Regions from separate parts of the Metapseudomonas phytobenefica genome, predicted to be linked through region 1. Evidence: predicted binding sites of a transcription regulator. Region 1 holds the regulator's gene; the other holds the start of a gene.
What was found. The regulator LexA, encoded in region 1, represses DNA repair genes until DNA is damaged. The targets are predictions, from matches to a motif close to CTGTNTNNNNANACAG.

Region 1 (3,410 bases):
ACTGCCGTCAGCGTGGAAGAGGATGCGCCGCCGCTGTCGCGGGAGTGTCTTGAGTCGTGGAGGCAGAATCTCAAATCCCTCGCCTTGCGCTTCCGGGAAACGCTCAGCGAGTGCTGATTTGATCGACGGGCTAGGGCGTGCTGGCGGCTCGCTGGTACAATGTCCGCTTTCGTGGAGATATGAACCTATGCCAACGTCCTTTCTGGAAATAGTCGAATTGCCTGACGGGCGCATCATCCTGCGCCGGGCCGAGGACGAGGAAGCGTTGGTGACGCTGGATTTCTCCGCTGACGCCAAGGCGTTCCTTCAGGGGCACCATCTGGAAGTTGCCAAGGCCATGCTGAATGTTGGCGTTCAGATGGCTGGTCGTCTGGCCGAAGGTGATATGGACCATCACGAAGGTCCGCGCGTCCTGCATTGATCTCCGGAACCGGATCTTCCGCTGATTCGGTTGCCGTCTGATGTCACAGGGCCCAGGTCTTCCCAGGCCCCGACGCTCAGTCAACCCAACAGGATATTCAGGCTCTGTGCGCCACCTTGGCGTGCGGCGTGGGCCAGTCGTTGCCTGGCTTTCTGCCCCAGGCGCAACCAGCTGACGACGGTGTGGCTACGGCCCAGTCGCAGGGCCTCGCAAGCCAGTTCCAGGGCGCTTTGCTCACCGCGTGGTTGCAGGATCAGGATGCGTTCCCGATTGAGTCCGGATTCGCGCAGCCAGTCGCGGGTCAGGCCGGCGGGAGCACCGATCAGCGTCAGCCAGCGCGCGTCCTGCTCCTCGCTCAGTTCCCGCAATACCGAGGCCAGGAGGTTCCGGCAGTGCCCGGTGGCGCCGCGCAGGGATAGTTCGCTGAATGCTTCCGGCTCTTCCGGGAGCGGATCTTCGACCACATCGGTCAGCATCGGTACCACGGGATTGGCCAGGATGGCATCGTGGAACAGTGGGAGCTGGGACCGGCCAAGCGACTGCGGGAACTGCATAACGCCTCCTTTAGCGGCGGATCACGCCGACACTCAAACCTTCGATCACCAGGTCCTGTTCATCCAGGTTCACTTCTATGGGGGCGAACTCGGGGTTTTCGGCAATCAGCCAGACCTTGTCGCCTTCACGCTTGAAGCGCTTGACGGTGACTTCCTCGCCTAGGCGGGCAACCACTACCTGTCCATTGCGGGCTTCGCGGGTGCTGTGTACGGCCAGCAGGTCGCCGTCGTAGATGCCGATATCCTTCATGGACATGCCGCGAACGCGCAGCAGATAGTCGGCGCGAGGGTGGAAGAAGTCGGGGTTGATGCGGCAGGATTCTTCGATGTTCTGTTGGGCCAGGATCGGCGCGCCGGCAGCGACCCGGCCGATCACCGGAAGGCCATCGTCTTCGTTGCTGTGGCCGGGTTCGAATCCGGGGATGCGAATGCCGCGGGAGGCGCCCGGTGTCATCTCGATTGCGCCCTTGCGGGCCAGGGCCTTGAGGTGCTCTTCGGCGGCATTGGGGGACTTGAAGCCGAGTTCCTGGGCAATTTCCGCGCGGGTCGGGGGGAAGCCGTTGTCTTCAAGGCAGCGCTTGATGAATGCGAGAATCTCGGCTTGGCGTGGCGTCAGTTTCAGCATGGTGGCGCTCTGTCTTTTTATACAGTGACTGGAATTATATACAGTGATCCGACCTTGGCAACGCTTCTTTTTCAGGGAGGGTAAGGACAAGGGTCGACCAATGGTCGGGAAGATCCGCTGGCTCGATGAGTGACCACTGCGTCAGATAATGGTGGGCACGGCTTGACAAGTTGGCGGGCTGAAACGTATGTTTCAAACAAGTGTTTGTCAGGCGGAGGAGCCATGGCCCAGTCGGAAACCGTAGAACGCATTCTGGATGCTGCGGAACAGCTGTTCGCGGAGAAGGGCTTCGCCGAAACCTCGTTGCGCCTGATCACCAGCAAGGCCGGGGTCAACCTGGCAGCTGTGAACTATCACTTCGGCTCGAAGAAGGCGCTGATCCAGGCGGTCTTCTCGCGTTTCCTCGGTCCGTTCTGCCAAAGCCTCGAACGAGAGCTGGATCGCCGCCAAGCCAGGGCGGAGAGCAAGGCCAGCCTCGAAGAACTGCTGGAAATGCTCGTCGAGCAAGCCCTTGCAGTAAAGCCCCGCAGCGGTAACGACCTGTCCATCTTCATGCGTCTGCTCGGACTCGCATTCAGTCAGAGCCAGGGCCACCTGCGCAAGTACCTCGAAGAGGTGTATGGCAAGGTTTTCCGCCGCTACATGCTGCTGGTGAACGAATCCGCGCCCAAGGTGCCGCCGCTGGAGCTGTTCTGGCGCGTGCATTTCATGCTCGGCGCCGCGGCGTTCAGCATGTCGGGGATCAAGGCGCTGCGGGCGATGGCGGAAAACGACTTCGGTGTGAACACCTCCATCGAGCAGGTGATGCGGCTGATGGTGCCGTTCCTGGCCGCCGGCATGCGCGCCGAAACCGGAGTCACCGACGAAGCGTTGGCCAACGCGGTGCTCAAGCCGCGCAACAAGGCACCGGCCGCCCCCGCCAAGGCTTAAATCCACTTGGGCGCAGACTGGCTGATCGGCTAAGCTTGCGGCCCATGCAAAACCTCGATTTCCTGCATATCTCCATCGCCGACCAACAGCTCTATGGCTTCGCCAAGGGGCAGTTGGTGCTGCGCATGCCTGTTTCCACCGCCCTGAATGGCGCGGGCGAAACCAGTGGCTCCAATTGCACCCCCCGAGGATTGCACCAGATCCGTGCGCGAATTGGCGACGGCTTGCCCCTGGGGGCTGTTCTGCGTGGGCGGCGCTGGACCGGTGAGGTCTGGAACGCCGAATTGCACGAACGATTTCCCGGAAGGGACTGGATACTCACCCGCATCCTCTGGCTGAGCGGTTGCGAGCCTGGCCGCAATCGCCTCGGCCAGGTGGACAGCTTCCGCCGCTATATCTACCTGCACGGTACGCCAGATACTGAACCCATGGGGGTACCGCTATCCCATGGTTGCATTCGTCTGCGCAACGCCGACGTGCTGGAACTCTTCGATCGCGTGCCCGTCCACTGTGCGGTACGCATAGACGAAGCGCCTTGCCCGGACTGGGCTGCGGCACAACTCTCTTAAGGATTTTCCATGCAAGGTTCCCTGATGCTGGATATCGGCGGCACCTGGTTGACCGCCGAGGATCGGCAGATCCTCCGTCAGCCGGAAGTCGCCGGTCTGATCATCTTCGCCCGCAACATCGAAAGCCCGCGTCAGGTGCGTGAGCTTTGTGCTTCCATCCGCGCGGTCCGCCCCGACCTGATCCTTGCGGTCGACCAGGAAGGCGGACGTGTACAGCGCCTGCGCCAGGGTTTCCTGCGCCTGCCCGCCATGCGCGCCCTCGCGGACAACGACAACGCCGAGCAACTGGCGGAGCAGTGCGGCTGGCTGAT
Region 2 (3,410 bases), on a different contig from region 1:
TTCAGGCGCTGCATGGCCAGCGGGTCGCCCTTGAGGTCCATGCCGGATTCTTTCTTGAACTCGTCGACGAGGTAGTCGATCAGGCGCAGGTCGAAGTCTTCACCACCCAGGAAGGTGTCACCGTTGGTGGCCAGTACTTCGAACTGGTGCTCGCCGTCGACTTCGGCGATCTCGATCACCGACACGTCGAAGGTACCGCCGCCCAGGTCATAGACGATGACGGTGTGGTCGCCCTTGGCTTTGTCCATGCCATAGGCCAGCGCAGCCGCAGTCGGCTCGTTGATGATGCGCTTGACGTCCAGACCGGCAATACGGCCGGCATCCTTGGTGGCCTGGCGCTGACTGTCGTTGAAGTAGGCCGGAACGGTGATCACCGCTTCGGTCACAGGCTCGCCGAGATAATCTTCGGCGGTCTTCTTCATCTTCTTCAGCACTTCCGCGGAAATCTGCGGCGGTGCCATCTTCTGGCCCTTCACTTCCACCCAGGCGTCACCGTTGTCGGCCTTGGCGATCTTGTAGGGAACCATCTTGATGTCTTTCTGCACGACGTCTTCTTCAAAGCGGCGACCGATCAGGCGCTTCACGGCGTACAGGGTGTTCTGAGGGTTGGTGACCGCCTGACGCTTGGCGGACTGGCCGACCAGGGTCTCACCGTCGTTGGTGTAGGCGATGATGGACGGCGTGGTGCGAGCGCCTTCGGCGTTCTCGATCACCTTGACGTTGCCGTTCTCCAGGATGGCCACGCAGGAGTTGGTGGTCCCCAGGTCGATACCGATGATTTTGCCCATATTTTCTCTCCCGAAACTTTGGATTCTCCGCGACCTCGCTTCACGGGCCACGGCAGCACATAAACGCTTGAACTATCAGATGGGGGCCCGAGGCCGAATTTCAAGCCTGCTCGTCAATCGACGGCGCAGTGGCGCTCGGCGCCTTGCTGACCACCACCATGGCCGGGCGCAGCAGACGGCCGTTGAGCAGGTAGCCCTTCTGGAACACCTTCAGCACGCTGCCCGGCTCGACACTGGAGCTTTCTTCCATGGCCATGGCCTGATGGTGCTCGGGATTGAAGGGTGCGCCGTGCGGATCGACAGCTTCCAGCTGGTAACGCTTGAGGGTGTCGTGGAACAGCTTGAGGGTCAGCTCCATGCCCTCGCGCACCGGTTTGATCGCCTCGTCGGTGGCGCTGGACATCTCCAGGCCGCGCTCCAGGCTGTCGACCACCGGCAGCAGGTCGCTGGCGAACTTCTCGAGGGCGAACTTGTGCGCCTTCTCCACGTCCTGCTCGGCCCGACGGCGGATGTTCTGCAGCTCGGCGGCAACGCGCAGCGACTGATCCTGGGCCGCAGCCAGTTGCTCCTCCAGTACCTGTACGCGAGCGGCGAGATCTTCACCGGATGCGATTTCGGCAGCGGAATTCGCTTCGGGGGTCTGGGTGTCCAGAGTCTGTTCGTCGGCCATGCCTTCCTCCTCATAAAGACAGCTGCGGGCAAAGACCCGCGGATATGTCCGCCTATATGGGGTCGCAATTTGTCGCTTCAAGGGGGAGGGGCGATTGTCAGCCAGAAAACAAACACTGTATAAATACCCAGCCATCTCAGCGCGGGAGTCGCACCATGCTGGTACACCTTTCGATCCATAACTACGCCATCGTCGAGCACCTGGACCTGGAGCTCGAGGGTGGAATGTCCGTGATCACCGGCGAAACCGGAGCCGGCAAGTCGATCATGCTCGACGCCCTCGGCCTCACCCTGGGCGATCGCGCCGACAGCGGCGTGGTGCGCCCCGGCGCCGACAAGGCCGACATTCTCGCCAGCTTCGACATCAGCGACATCCCCGAAGCTCGCGCCTGGCTGGCCGAGCGCGACCTGGACAACGACGGGCCCTGCATCCTGCGCCGCGTCATCACCGCCGAAGGCCGGTCGCGCGCCTATATAAATGGCAGCCCCTGCCCCCAGGGCGACCTCAAGACCCTGGGCGAGCTGCTGATCGATATCCACAGCCAGCACGAGCACCAATCCCTGCTCAAGGCAGACACCCATCGTCGCCTGCTGGACGAATTCGCCGGTGCCAGCGAACTCGCCCGCCAAGTCCAGCTCGCGGCACAGCGCTGGCGGCAAACCCGCCAGGAGCTGGAACGCCTCTCCCGCACCGGCGACGAGCAGCGCGCCCGCCACCAGTTGCTCAGCTACCAGCTGGACGAACTGGAGAACCTGGCCCTCGGCGAGAACGAGCTGGAGCAGCTCGAACAGGAACACAAGAACCTGGCCAACGCCGAAAGCCTGCTGGCCGCCTGCCGCCAGGTGATCGACTTCTGCAGCGAGAGCGATGCTGGCAACGTGCTCAGCGCCCTCACCTCCAGCCTCAACCGTCTGACCGCCTTCCATACCCAGCCCGCCGCCCTGGCCGAAGCGGTCAACCTGCTCTCCAGCGCGCAGATCCAGGTCGAAGAAGCCATGGGCGAGCTGAACCGCTTCCTCGACCACTTCGACGCCGACCCCGAACGCCAGCAGGCACTCGAGGAGCGCCTCGATACCATCTACACCCTCGCGCGCAAACACCGGGTGCAACCTAACGAGCTGGCGGAACTGCAGCAGCGCCTGCTGGATGAACTGGAAGCCCTCAACGCCGATGACGAAGCCGTCGAACACCTGACCGAGGAACTGGCCGCCTACGAGCGCCACTACCGGGAGAAAGCCGCCGAACTGAGCAGGCTGCGCGGCGAAGCCTCCGACCGCCTGGCCAGCTCGGTGGAAACCGAAATGCAGCGACTGGGCATGCCTGGCGGGCGATTCAGCATCCAGTTGCACACCAGCCAGGCGGACGAACCGCAGCAGCATGGCCTGGAACAGGTCGAATTCCTGGTCAGCGCCAACCCGGGTCAGCCACTCAAGGCACTGGCCAAGGTCGCTTCGGGCGGTGAATTGTCCCGCATCAGCCTCGCCATCCAGGTCATCACCGCGCAGACCTCACGGGTACCCACGCTGGTATTCGACGAAGTGGACGTGGGTATCGGCGGCCCCACCGCCGAAGTGGTCGGCCAGTTGCTGCGCCGCCTCGGCCAGCGCGGCCAGGTACTCACCGTCACCCACCTGCCGCAGGTGGCCGCGCAGGGTCATCACCATCTCTTCGTACACAAGGAGCGCGGCACGCAGGAAACCCGCACCGCCGTGGCCAAGCTGCAGGAAGCACCGCGAATCGAGGAAATCGCGCGCATGCTGGGCGGCGTCGACCTCACCGAGGAATCCCTGGCCCACGCCAGGAAGATGGTGACCAGCGCCCAGGGCTGATCCGGCTGCAAACGAAAAAGGCGACCCTCAGGTCGCCTTTTCTTGTGCGCGATGCGCTTACTTCCTCTTGCGGATATAGAGCACCAGGTTGTGGTCAACCAGCTCGTAGCCGCGCTCCTTGAC

Region 2: a site for LexA is predicted at 1,574-1,589, ahead of recN (DNA repair protein RecN). Genes of this name have one in related genera too.

Annotation. Positions count from the first base shown of each region.
Region 1 is NZ_JBHZGM010000011.1:111,837-115,246, reverse strand. It holds gene ACFW0B_RS11775 (DUF6586 family protein) at 1-117, shown strand, start outside; gene ACFW0B_RS11770 (hypothetical protein) at 188-421, shown strand; gene sulA (SOS-induced cell division inhibitor SulA) at 502-975, opposite strand; gene lexA (transcriptional repressor LexA) at 986-1,600, opposite strand; gene ACFW0B_RS11755 (TetR/AcrR family transcriptional regulator) at 1,823-2,530, shown strand; gene ACFW0B_RS11750 (L,D-transpeptidase family protein) at 2,575-3,099, shown strand; gene nagZ (beta-N-acetylhexosaminidase) at 3,109-3,410, shown strand, end outside.
Region 2 is NZ_JBHZGM010000026.1:75,018-78,427, forward strand. It holds gene dnaK (molecular chaperone DnaK) at 1-788, opposite strand, end outside; gene grpE (nucleotide exchange factor GrpE) at 889-1,458, opposite strand; gene recN (DNA repair protein RecN) at 1,614-3,287, shown strand; gene fur (ferric iron uptake transcriptional regulator) at 3,345-3,410, opposite strand, start outside.